DNA from 2 places in the Chryseobacterium sp. PTM-20240506 genome. Region 2 is predicted to be linked to the other one. Evidence: riboswitches for the same ligand, from Rfam matches in the RefSeq annotation. Region 2 holds a riboswitch; the other holds the start of a gene.
The links. A riboswitch is a leader RNA that binds a small molecule or an ion and turns the genes downstream of it on or off. The one in region 2 is predicted to bind thiamine pyrophosphate.
Positions count from the first base shown of each region.

Region 1: it holds a riboswitch for thiamine pyrophosphate, as region 2 does, so the genes downstream of both, thiM (hydroxyethylthiazole kinase) here and thiS (sulfur carrier protein ThiS) in region 2, are expected to answer to the same signal.

Region 1 is NZ_CP182581.1:4,131,984-4,138,872, reverse strand. It holds gene ACNFU2_RS18550 (DUF3037 domain-containing protein) at 1-304, shown strand, start outside; gene ACNFU2_RS18545 (alpha/beta hydrolase fold domain-containing protein) at 324-1,361, shown strand; gene ACNFU2_RS18540 (carbon starvation protein A) at 1,606-3,447, shown strand; TPP riboswitch at 3,503-3,595, shown strand; gene thiM (hydroxyethylthiazole kinase) at 3,654-4,448, shown strand; gene thiE (thiamine phosphate synthase) at 4,448-5,083, shown strand; gene thiD (bifunctional hydroxymethylpyrimidine kinase/phosphomethylpyrimidine kinase) at 5,080-5,913, shown strand; gene tenA (thiaminase II) at 5,900-6,550, shown strand; gene hxpB (hexitol phosphatase HxpB) at 6,541-6,889, shown strand, end outside.
Region 2 is NZ_CP182581.1:2,893,594-2,900,482, forward strand. It holds gene ACNFU2_RS12765 (thiamine phosphate synthase) at 1-291, opposite strand, end outside; gene thiC (phosphomethylpyrimidine synthase ThiC) at 288-2,099, opposite strand; gene thiS (sulfur carrier protein ThiS) at 2,124-2,330, opposite strand; TPP riboswitch at 2,395-2,492, opposite strand; gene ACNFU2_RS12780 (RluA family pseudouridine synthase) at 2,618-3,295, opposite strand; gene ACNFU2_RS12785 (hypothetical protein) at 3,303-3,626, opposite strand; gene panB (3-methyl-2-oxobutanoate hydroxymethyltransferase) at 3,626-4,441, opposite strand; gene ACNFU2_RS12795 (Crp/Fnr family transcriptional regulator) at 4,504-5,217, opposite strand; gene ACNFU2_RS12800 (heavy metal translocating P-type ATPase) at 5,308-6,889, shown strand, end outside.

The DNA.
Region 1 (6,889 bases), 1.2 Mb from region 2:
CCTCGTGATGTTTTCAAAAAAAGAAAAATTCATTCGTGTAGATTTTTATCTATGCCCAGATAAATTCAGACTTATGCACAGCAAACTTGACTATGAAGACATTATTCAGAACCTGCAAAGTTTTCAAAAGATTGCCAATGGAGATAAGGATGGTGGACCAATAGCCCTGCTTGATATTCCCGAGCGTTTTCGCTGGTTAACAGCGGTAAGAAGTTCCGTTATACAAACATCAAGGCCTCATCCTGGAAAATCCAAAGATCTTGAAAAAACTTTTGGTAAACTTTTTGAGGAGTTAGTAAAATAACCAATTTCTCAAAAATTATATGGCATCATTCAAAAGCAATATTACAATATACAGGTTTTATGTAAACCTGTTTTTTATTTTACTTCTGAGCATTTCCCCTGTCGCTTTTTCCCAGAATCAGCTTCAGCCTAAAGCCCCAAAAAGCAGTCTTTTAAAAGAAAGGACCATTTCATCAGAAGATATTTTCTATAAAACCAATAAGGAAGGTTCAATAGCTTTGGATATGTACAGCCCAAAAACAACCTCTGCGGAAAAACATCCTGTGCTTATTTATGTCCATGGAGGGGGATGGGTCGGCGGTGATAAGATCATTCACGCAGATTCCTATATAGAAAACCTTATTCTCAAGCTGGTAGAAAAGGAATATACTGTAATCAGCATCAACTATACTTTAGTGAATAAAGATATCCATTTTCCAAATCCTATCCAGGATACTAAGGATGCTATACGATGGGTCAGAAAGAACGCAGATAAATATCACTTTGATACCAACAATATAGGACTTTTCGGGGCGTCTGCCGGGGCGCATCTTTCATTGCTGGCTGCCTATACGCAAGATAATGAATTCGTCGGAGCACCTGAGCTCTCATCTTATTCTGCAAAAGTAAATTATGTAGTCAATAATTTCGGGCCTACTGATCTTAATAAACTTTTACATACCCGTGTGGGAAATGTAGGTGCCTTTTTTATTAGCCTTTTTTCAAAGAAAATTGTTGATCTAAGGGGAAAACTGATCTTAGGAATTTCAGGATACGACATCAAAAAAGACAAGAAGAAAGTCATCAAATACTTTGAAACGCTTTCACCGGTAACCTATGCTGATCTTGCAACCCCAACCCTAACTCTGCAAGGAAATAAGGATAAAATTGTACCTCTCAAACAATCGATACTACTGGAACGAAAACTTGAAGAAAATGAAGTACAAAATAAACTGACTATCGTAGAAGATGGTATACACGGCTTCGGAACCACCGATAAAAACTACCTTAATCAGCTTGTTGATGAAATGGTAGATTTTATTGTTTCTCAGAGAAAGACTAAGCCCAGCAATCATTAATGTTGAAATGAAATATATTTCTAAACTAACAATAAATTATAGTTAACTCAAACGGATAACAATATAAAATATTAATTATCAGACTATTAAATAAGTAATTATTTTCAAGTTTTGTTAATTTGCTAGATTAGTATACATATTCTTATTTTTTATTTACAAAATAATTAACTTGGCCATTGTTTAAATTATTCAAAATAAATTAAACAAAAAATTTAATTATTTATTCATAAAAAATCAAGACGATATGGATTTCCTAAATAACATCAACGCCTTAACTTTAGTTTTCACATCGCTCCTTATTTTCGCCATAGCATATCGTATCTATGGAATTTTTCTCGCCAATAAGGTATTACGTCTTAATAACAAAAATACGACTCCTGCATTGGAGTTTGCGGATGGTAAAGACTATGTTGCAACTAATAAGAACGTTCTTTTCGGACATCACTTTGCTGCAATTGCAGCTGCAGGACCATTGGTTGGGCCTGTTCTTGCCGCACAATTCGGATACCTTCCCGGAGCATTGTGGATTCTGATAGGCTGTGTATTAGGAGGTGGTGTTCATGATATGGTCGTTTTGTTCGCATCCGTAAGGCATAAAGGCCAGAGTCTGGCAACCATTGCTTCTAAAGAAATTGGAAAAACAACCGGAACAGTAGCTGGGTTTGCCATTTTATTCATTCTCATTCTTACGCTGGCAGGACTATCGTTGGCGTGTATCAATGCTATGCACGAAGCCTCATGGTCATTATTTACCGTAGTGATTACAATGCCTATTGCCATCATTATGGGTCTGATTATGCGCTATCGCAAAAATAGTGTCACTTTTGCCAGTATCCTAGGAGGAGTCCTTCTTATTGCGGGTATTATCGGAGGGCATAACCTGATGCAGAATGAAACCATGCATAATTTGTTCTCCTGGGATATCACCACCATTTCTATAGCTATTCCTTTGTATGGTTTTTTGGCATCCGTTCTACCGGTATGGCTGCTGCTGGTCCCAAGGGATTATCTGTCGACATACCTGAAAATCGGAACTATCATCATGCTTGCTATCGGAGTAATTGTGATCCACCCCACGATACAGATGCCTGCCCTTACACAGTTTGTAAACGGTGGCGGACCCGTGATCGGAGGACCTGTCCTTCCATTCATTTTCATTGTTATCGCATGTGGTGCTATTTCGGGTTTTCACGCTGTTATAGCAACCGGAACAACGCCTAAAATGCTAAATAAAGAAAGGGAAATTCTTTTTGTAGGATATGGAGCAATGCTTGTTGAGGGATTTGTTGCCCTAATGGCATTGATCGCAGCATGTACATTAATGCCCGGAGATTATTTTGCCATAAACACTCCGAAAGACTCTTATGATGCATTTCTGGCTGCTCATCCTTCTTTACACGGAGTTGATATTGATTATTTTTCACAGAAAATCGGGATCGATCTTCATGGCAGAACCGGAGGTGCTGTATCTCTGGCTGTGGGAATGGCTCATATATTCAATAAGATCCCCTATATGGATCAGTTAATGGCTTATTGGTATAATTTTGCAATCATGTTTGAAGCTGTTTTTATTCTTACGGCTATTGACGCAGGAACAAGAGTAGGACGTTTCTTTTTACAGGAAATGCTGGGTTCTGTAATTCCGAAATTCAATGACAAAAACTGGACCCCGGGGATTATTATCAGCAGTCTGATCTTCACTTTTGCATGGGGATATCTCGTATTTACAGGAAACGTCAGTAGTATCTGGCCATTATTCGGGATCAGCAACCAGCTGCTTGCTGCCTGTGGACTGATCGTCTGTACAACAATGCTCATACGGTTAAACAGAGGCAAATATGCCTTGTGTGCAGCTATACCGGGTGTGTTCATGGCAGGGATCACATTCTGGGCTGGTTATATCCAGGTTACCTCCATTTATATTCCCAAAGGGCAATACTTACTGGCAACACTTGCTGTGGTTGCGATGGTCTTGATGCTTATTGTATTTGTAGGAGCCTTCAGAAAGTGGTATGAGCTTATCAAAATTAATAAATCGGAAATTGATTATTACGGAGAAAGCGTAAAGGAGCTGGTAGAGAGATAAAAGGTTTGGGTTACTAATTAATGATAAGGCCATATCTGATATTTTTCTTACATTTGTTATGCTTTAGGGGTATTCTGAGAAGAATTGAGAGAGTCCCTTTGAACCTGATACGGCTTACACCGACGTAGGGAAAAGCAAAAAGACATTCTTTACAATGTACTTTTGTTTTGGATTTTTTCCTGAAGCTATTTATTTAATCAATAATAATGGATAAAAATCTTTGGAAACAAGTACAGCTCGTAAAACAGCAATCCCCCCTTGTACACAATATCACCAATTACGTGGTGATGAATAATACAGCCAATGCCCTTTTGGCTGTGGGAGCTTCTCCTATCATGGCGCATGCAAAATCTGAAATTCATGAAATGGTCAGTATTGCACATTCAGTCGTTATTAACATAGGTACGCTGGATGAATATTGGGCAGAGTCAATGATAATAGCCGCAAAAGCTGCCCATTCATTAAAAAAACCGTGGATTTTAGACCCAGTAGGTGCCGGCGCAACGGGTTTCCGTGATGAGATTTTACACCAGCTTTTACCGTACCGGCCGACTGTAATCAGAGGTAACGCATCAGAAATCATTGCTTTGGCTAAAGCAAACACAATCGTTACAAAAGGAGTTGACAGCACAGCAAAAAGTGACGAAGCGATCAATGCCGCCCAATATCTCGTCAATCAACACGATACGATTGTCTGTATCTCCGGAGCTACAGATATTATTACTGACCGACAGCAGACCTCCTTTATCCGTAACGGGCATCATTTAATGACCAAAGTTACCGGATTAGGCTGCTCGGCAACTGCCCTTATTGGTGCTTTTTCAGGAGTTACCGAAAAGTACTTTGAAGCAACTGCGGCCGCAATGGCATTAATGGGTATCGCAGGTGAACTGGCTGTTTTGGAAAGTAAAGGTCCTGGAAGCCTTCAGGTTAACCTTCTTGATAAATTATATACTATTACCGAAGAGGAGTTTCTCAGTCATCTCAAGTATGAAAGATAATGAATAGACATCCTTTTCCTTACCAGCTTTACCTTGTTATTTCTGAGGCAGATTGTCCCGGAAGAGACTTTTTAAAGGTTGCAGAGCAAGCTATTCTAGGCGGCGTTGATATCATACAACTAAGAGAGAAAAACAGCTCTCCCGATGAATTCCTCCAAAAAGCCAGACAACTGATAGCAATTACAGAAAAACATCATATTCCACTGATTATTAATGACAACGTAGAAGTGGCCACAAAAGTAAATGCGGCAGGCATCCATGTGGGTAATACCGATGCAAGCCCCGTCTATTTGAGGGAGCAGCCACTCATTCACAATAAAATGATTGGTTACTCCATTGAATATCTCGATCAGCTTGAAAATGATCAGACTGCAGCATCAGACTATCTGGGCATCAGCCCGGTCTTCCGCACGACTACCAAATCAGATACAGTTACTGAATGGGGATTGGAAGGAATAGTAAAAATAAGGCAACTGACCTCAAAGCCCCTTGTTGCTATTGGCAGTGTCAACTTAACCAACACCAAGGCTATTATGGACGCGGGAGCGGACTGTATTGCCGTAGTTTCTGCAATATGCGGTGCTGATGATCCTCAAAAAGCAGCTTATGAACTCAAAAATGAAATTGTAAAATGAAAAAATTTAAATATCCATCCGTATTAACGATAGCAGGATTCGACGGAAGCGGAGGGGCTGGCATCCAGGCTGATATTAAAACCGCCTCTTCCCTGGGATGCTTTTCAACATCGGTGTTAACTGCTTTACCGGTCCAGAATACCCAGGGAGTAAGAAAGATATATCCAATTCCTGTAGAAGCAGTAGCTGATCAGATCGAAGCTATTTTAGATGACATTTTTCCTGATGCAATCAAAATCGGAATGGTCCATACTTCCCAGCTTGTGGAAACCATCGTTTCAACACTCGGTAAATATAAAAAGATTCCTATTGTATTCGATCCGGTAATGGTCGCGACAAGTGGACATCGCTTAATAGAAGAAGAGACTATTATCGCTATTACAGAAAAACTTTTCCCTATTGCAGATGTGATTACCCCTAATATGGATGAAGCAGCAATTTTAGCCAGCATGGAGGTGAAAACGCTTGAAGACCTTTATGCAGCAGGAAAACTGATCAAAGGTCTGGGCTGCAAAAGCATTCTTTTAAAAGGCGGACATCAGGACACCTCAACGATTACCTCATTATTCTACGATGAAAATAATCAATACCATACCTTTGAAACCATCAAATTGGCGACCCACAACACCCATGGTTCAGGCTGCACCCTTTCTTCGGCTATAGCAGCATATCTGGCTCAGGGAAAAACCTTATTTGATTCTGTTTCTCTTGGACAACAATATGTTTATAAAGCCATAGAAAATGGAAAAGATGTAGAAACCGGTTTAGGAAACGGCCCGCTTAATCACTTTTTTAACCCTCAAAAACTGATCAAAAATGAAATGGTCTGAACAAACCTGGCAAGCCATTGAAGACAAATACATGTCTATTTTGCAAATGGATTTTATCAAAGAGCTTTCAGCTGGCAATTTGCCGCTTGAAAATTTTAAATTTTACATGGCTCAGGACTCTCTATATCTTGAACATTTTGGACGAACGCTTTCGCTAATTGCTGCTAAGATCCCAGATCTCCAGGATGTTCTTTCTTTTATCAGGTTTGCCGAAAATGCGATCGTGGTCGAAAATGCTTTACATGAATTTTATTTTAAGGATTTTGGTGTTACCGATAAAGGTGTTTTACAGCCTGCATGTCATCACTATATCCATTTTCTGAGGAGTACTGCTGCTCTGGAATGTGTTGAAGTTGCAGTTGCTGCAGTGTTGCCGTGCTTCTGGATCTATAGGGAAGTAGGAAACTTTATCTTTAAATATCAGAACAATATTAATAATCCTTATCAAAAGTGGATCGATACTTATGGCGGAGAGGAATTTTCTGCTGCTGTAGATCATGCCATTGCTATTTGTGATAAGATCGCAGAAAAAGCTACAGATGATACAAGACATAAAATGACAGAAGCTTTTATCATGTCAACCCAAATGGAGTACCATTTTTGGGAAGCGGCCTATGAATTAAAAATATGGAAATAAAACCTGCAAAAGCTGTTATTTTTGATATGGACGGTGTTCTTATCGATAGTGAAAAATTCTGGAAACAAGCGGAGTCCGAAGTATTCAGCTCATTGGGTGTAAAGATTACTGATGAATTCACACAGCTCACTCAGACGATGACTACTGCTGAGGTTACCGAATTCTGGTATAAAAAATACCCTTGGGATAACATTGCATTGGACATTGTGGAACAACAAGTCATCTCAAGGGTCATTGAACTGATCGCAACAGAAGATTGTACTATTGCGGGTATAAAAAAGTTTATAGAAGATCTTAAATCAAAGCAATACAAAATAGGCCTAGCCACCAATTCTCCTT
Region 2 (6,889 bases):
CGATGTAGAGATTACCGAACCTTTTGCACGCCATGAATGCAATCCATTAATACGGTCCTCTTCTCTGAAGTGTATTCTTGAAATGCCATATTCTGCTGCCAGGTCAAAATAACCGTGCATTACCAATCGATGACGGAATGATGCATCGATCTGATCCAAGAAAACGATCATTTCTACCTCAGTGATAAAAGGTTTCCTGATATGAAATAATTCCAGCCCATCCTGAAACATCTTATTGACACATTCTGCTTCATTGATTAAAATGTTTTCAGGACTTATGACAATGATCATAAATAAATTTCCTTTCCGTTCTCGATAAACTCCTGTGATTTTATCATCATCCCCATTTCAGCGGATTCCCGTATTTCCTGAGTAATTTTCATGGAACAGAATTTAGGACCACACATGGAACAAAAATGCGCAATCTTTGCTCCCTCTGCCGGTAATGTTTCATCATGATATGCTTTTGCCGTTTCAGGGTCCAGGGAAAGATTAAACTGATCTTCCCATCTGAATTCAAACCTTGCTTTACTCAGAGCATTATCTCTGTACTGAGCACCTGGATGTCCTTTTGCCAAATCCGCAGCATGTGCTGCCAGCTTGTAGGTAATAACCCCGTCTTTCACATCTTTTTTATTGGGTAGTCCTAGATGTTCTTTAGGGGTAACGTAACAAAGCATTGCACATCCAAACCATCCGATCATGGCAGCTCCGATTCCTGAAGTTATATGATCATAGCCCGGTGCAATATCTGTTGTTAACGGCCCTAACGTATAGAAAGGTGCTTCGTGGCACTCTTCCAGCTGCTTATCCATATTTTCTTTGATCATATGCATCGGAACATGACCGGGACCTTCAATCATTACCTGTACATTGTGTTTCCAAGCAATCTTCGTAAGCTCTCCTAAAGTCTCCAGCTCTGCAAATTGTGCAGCGTCATTAGCATCTGCAATAGATCCCGGACGAAGTCCGTCACCTAAAGAAAAAGCTACATCATATTTTTTCATGATTTCACAAATCTCTTCAAAATGCGTGTACAAGAAGTTTTCTTTGTGATGATAAAGACACCATTTAGCCATAATAGAACCTCCGCGCGAAACAATTCCCGTTACTCTATTAACGGTAAGGTGAATATATCTGAGCAGCACTCCTGCATGAATGGTAAAATACGAAACGCCTTGCTCAGCCTGCTCGATCAGGGTATCTCTAAATACTTCCCAGGTAAGATCTTCAGGAACTCCTTTCACTTTTTCAAGTGCCTGATAAATAGGAACAGTTCCGATAGGTACAGGACTATTTCTGATGATCCATTCCCGTGTTTCGTGAATATTTTTTCCTGTGGAAAGATCCATAATAGTATCCGCACCCCATCTGCATGCCCACACTGCTTTTTCGACCTCTTCATCGATACTGGAAGAAACAGCACTGTTACCAATATTGGCATTTATCTTTACTAAAAAATTCCGCCCTATAATCATCGGTTCACTTTCTGGGTGGTTGATGTTATTAGGAATGATTGCCCTTCCGGCAGCAATCTCTTCTCTTACAAATTCAGGAGTAATCTTATTTTTAGGAGTTCTTGCCCCGAAATTGTTCCCGGCATGCTGGGAAGACATTTCTTTGGAAACAAAATCAAGCTGTTCTATTCTTTGGTTTTCACGGATGGCAATGTACTCCATTTCAGGAGTAATGATCCCCTGTTTTGCATAGTATAACTGGGTTACTTCTTTTCCTTCCAGAGCGACTTTTGGCTTATGGTTATAAGAAAAACGTAATTCATCCAGTTTCGGATCTGCCAAACGGGCTTTCCCATATTCGGACGATATTCCGTCGAGAATTTTTACATCTCCCCTTTCCAGTATCCATTGCTCTCTTATTCTTGGAAGTCCTTTCTGGATATCGATCTGCGAATTTTCATCCGTATAAGGTCCTGACGTATCATAAACCGTGACAGGAGGATTATTCTCCAATGTTCCATTGCTGAGCTTTGTAGGGCTCAATAGGATTTCGCGCATAGCAACCTTAATAGGATGAATGCTTCCTTCAACATAAATTTTCTTTGAGTTCGGAAATGGCGAACGCGTAATTGAATGTGCCATAAAATTATTGGGGTTTTACGAAGATTAGCCGCCCTGTGTTGCGGTAATAATTAAAATTGAATCCTGGTCCTGAAGTACAGTATTCTGCCAGGAGGAAATGGGAATAATACGATTGTTTAAGGCAACAGCGATTCCTTTTTTGCGGCCGGGTGCCTCCAGAGCCATCAAAGCCTCCAGGTTTTCCGGTGGAATATCGAAAGTTTTCCGTGTGTGATTGATTATAAGTTCCATTCCAAGATTTTTGTTATAAATCACTTTAGGAATGGCTATAATTGTACAATAGAAATGTACAGCAAAAAGTCATCTCACTTTTCCCTACGCTGGTATGATCCAGATCAGGTTCAAAGGGTAAAGTCTCAGTCTGCTTGTGAACAGACACCCCTAAAGTATGGGACGAAGTTAGTTATTTTTTCAAAACAGGCAAAATGATTTCATTAAAAACAAAAAGACCATCTGCTTTTAGAGGGTCTTTTGTATGTTTAATAGTATAATGTTAAGATTAACTTTTATATTCAGACTTATTCTTCGCATGCTCTCCATATGGCATCATTTTGCGGAACAGGAGCTACAATTCTGATCTCTTCTTTGGTCACGGGATGGATGAATGTAAGCATCCGTGCATGAAGATTGATTCCTCCATCCGGATTGGACCGGGGTGCTCCATATTTCAAATCACCTTTTATTGGAACTCCAATCTTGGAAAGTTGAGCCCGGATCTGATGATGTCTTCCTGTTTCCAGATCAATTTCAAGAAGCATATAATTGTCCAGGGTTTTAATAACATTATAAGTTAAAATTGCCTCTTTCGCTCCATCTGTTGCCTTTGGAAAAACAATGGCTTTATTATTTTTCTCATTTTTCTTTAAATAATGAACCAGCCTCTGGTGATGCGGAATCATTTCTTTAGCAACAACAGCCCAGTATGTTTTTTTAATTTCCCTGTTTTTAACCATCTGGGTAAGACGGGAAAGGGCTTTTGAGGTTTTGGCATAAATAACCAAACCTGATGTCGGACGATCTATACGATGAACCAAACCGAGAAAAACATTTCCCGGTTTAGCATCTCTTTTCTTTATAAAGTTCTTTATTGATTCTAATAACGATTCATCACCGGTCTTGTCACCCTGTACAAGCTGACCGACTTTTTTATTTACAACCAGGAGATGGTTGTCTTCATAAGCAATCTGCTCCTCCATTTTACATTTAATTAATCTGTCGTCTGTTCGACAAAGAAAGAATAATCCCTGCAAGAAGCCCAAGTGTTTTCATTGCAGCCAGCCTTGATTCCAATGGAAGAAAAGCGCCAACAATACAAAGACCTGCGGCAGCATACATTGGATATACAAAATTTCTGTTAGACAGAAAAGGAGCTTGAATGGCAAAACTTATTCCTATGACGATGTAAAATACCCTTTTCGAGAGAATATCATTAGTTTCCGGTGAAAAGAAATTGAACCATCCTACGGCAAGGCAGATCAATGCGATAACGGAAATAACTCCTTGTATAGTCTGTTGATTATCTCTCATTAATAGCTTTCTTTTTCATTAGGAAAGGTAACCTCTTTTACATCTTTTACATATTGTGCAACCGCCCCTGTGATTTCACTGTAAAGATCAAGATATCTTCTCAAAAATTTTGGACTGAACCCCTGGTTCATTCCTACCATATCATGATAAACCAAAACCTGTCCGTCACAGTCAGGGCCTGCTCCGATTCCGATTGTCGGAATCGAGATACTTTCAGATACTTTTTTAGCCAAATCTGCCGGAATTTTTTCTAAAACAACAGAAAAGCACCCTAATTCTTCTAAAAGCTGCGCATCACTGATCAGTTTCTCAGCTTCTGCTTCGTCCTTCGCTCTTACTTTGTAAGTTCCGAATTTATAAATAGACTGAGGGGTTAATCCTAAATGCCCCATCACAGGAATTCCTGCATTAACAATTTTCTTGATTGATTTTGAAATCTCTTTACCGCCTTCAATTTTCACAGCATGGGCACCGCCCTCTTTCATCATTCTCACGGCAGACTCTAATGCTTTTTCAGGATTACTCTGATAAGTTCCAAAAGGAAGGTCAGCAATAACGAGAGCTCTGTCTACTCCACGTACAACGCTTTGAGCATGATAGATCATCTGATCAAGAGTAATAGGCAGCGTAGTTTCAAAACCTGCCATTACATTGGCTGCAGAATCTCCTATCAAAACAGCATCTACTCCTCCTGCATCTACCATCTTTGCTGTAGTGAAATCATAGGCTGTAAGCATTGTTATTTTTTCCTTGTCGAACTTCATTTTACGCAAGGTTTCAGTCGTAACTTTTTTTATTTCAGAATGAACAGACATAATGTATCTATATTTTAAAAGTTAAAAAGTCGGCTTCCGCCGACTTAAATTTTTTTTATGATTTATAAAACTACGTGACCTAGTTTCATTAGTTTGTCGTGGTTGAGGATCTTGATGTTTCTTCCGTCCACTTCTATCAGATCATCCTGTTTGAATTCGGAAATCAGACGGATAGCACTCTCGGTAGCTGTACCGATGATATTGGCAATTTCTTCTCTTGTTAAAGAAATTTTGATAAACCCTTCCGGATCTACTCCTAATTTCTGTTCCAGAAGCAATAAAATTTCAGCCAATCGCTCTCTTACGGTTTTTTGAGCAAGGAAAGTAATCGTGTTTGAAGATTCTCCTAATTCATAAGCTATTTTCTGAAGCATTACGAAAGACAATTGAGAATCCACCTCTAAAAGATACATAAATACATCTGCAGGTAGAAAAGTACACTCAATATCAGTCATTGCTTCAGCTTTAGCCTGAAAATTTTCTCCGCAAAGTAAAGAACGGTAGCCAATAATATCACCTTCTTTGATAAACCTTAAGATCTGATCTTTTCCAAAGGCTCCGGATTTAGAAAGTTTAGCAGCACCATTTTCTAAAAAATATACTCCCTTTGGAGTTTCTCCATCTTCGAAAATAGTATCGTGTTTCTGAAATTTTAATTTCTTTTTTGTGCTAATGTATTTTTCAAAATCTGCGCTTGAAAGTCTTTCCTTAAAAGATTTATCATTAAAAACTCTGGCGAACCTCTCTTCAATTGCAATCTGTTGTTCCTGCGACATTTTAATATGACATTTATCACAAAAATAGAACATTTTAACTCGATAAACAAAAAAATTTGTTATAATTTTGTACCTCAATAATTTATGAAGGTGAGCGAGAACTGTTTCCATTGTGGTCAAGGCATAGAAAAAGAACGAATTCTTTTTGATGAAAAAATTTTTTGTTGCAACGGTTGCAAGTCAGTTTACGAAATTCTGAATACCAACAATCTAAGTAATTTTTATGAACTGAATAAAAGAGCAGGAATTCGTCCGGACGAAAATTCCTCTCAGTTCGATTATTTGGACACCCCGGAAATTTTTGAAAAAGTCACCGATTTTTCAGAAGGCAATACAAGCCTTGTGACTTTTAAAATCCCTGTAATCCACTGCTCATCTTGCATCTGGCTTTTGGAAAGCCTTCATACCCTGAACGACGGCATTAAATATTCACAGGTCAATTTTACCAGAAAGACCCTACAGGTTTCTTTCAACCATAACGATCTAAAACTAAGCGAACTCGCTAAATTTTTAACCAACCTCGGATACAAACCGGTCATTAGCCTGGAAACGGCAGAGAAAAACGTGGATCATCTTGATAAGTCCCTTCTTGTTAAACTTGCCATTGCCGGTTTTGCGTTTGGGAATGGAATGTTCCTTGCTTTTCCTGAGTATATTGGAGGTGAAGATTATTGGATGCAGCACTACAAAGGACTTTTTAGAACATTAATGTTTCTGCTTGCCATTCCTGTAGTTTTCTATTCAGCTTCAGATTATTACAAATCGGCCTGGTATGGTTTAAAGAACAAGATCGTTAATATTGACGTTCCTATTGTTTTGGGTATTTTCGTTCTTTTCGGAAGAAGTATTTATGAGGTAGCAACAGACTACGGACCTGGCTATTTCGATACACTTTGCGGGCTATTATTCTTCATGCTGTTAGGAAAAACCTTCCAGAAAAGAACTTATAGCGCTCTTTCATATGACCGTGATTACAAATCTTTTTATCCAATTGCAGTTACCAAAGTCGATTTTGATGGAAAGCAGGACAATATCTTACTTTCAGAAGTTAAAGTAGGAGACCGGATTCTGGTTAGAAACCAGGAAATCATCCCCGTAGATGCTATTCTTATTAACGGGGAAGGAAATATCGATAACAGTTTCATCACTGGTGAAAGTGAAAGCATAAGTAAACAACCGGGAGATAAAATTTTTGCCGGTGGAAAACAGATAGGTTCTTCTCTTGAACTTGAAGTGATCAAAAATGTGGACCAAAGTTATCTTACTCAACTTTGGAATAAGGAAGCATTTAAGAAATACGAAACAGGACTTGACACTCTCACCAATAACATCAGCAAGTATTTCACATTTATCATCTTAGGCATAGCTTTGATTTCAGGAATTTACTGGTCATTCATTGATCTGGAAAAAATGTTCCAGGTGGTATCTGCCATATTGATCATTGCCTGTCCTTGCGCGCTGGCGCTTTCCGCTCCTTTTACTTTCGGGCACATTATGAGGATTTTAGGACGAAATAAATTCTATGTAAAGGATACCCTGACCATTGAGAAAATTGCAAAAATCGACACACTTGTATTTGATAAAACCGGAACCATTACCCACCGCAAAAAAACAAATATCAAGTATGAAGGTTCCACCATTTCAGAATTCGACTCACTGAATATCAAAACCT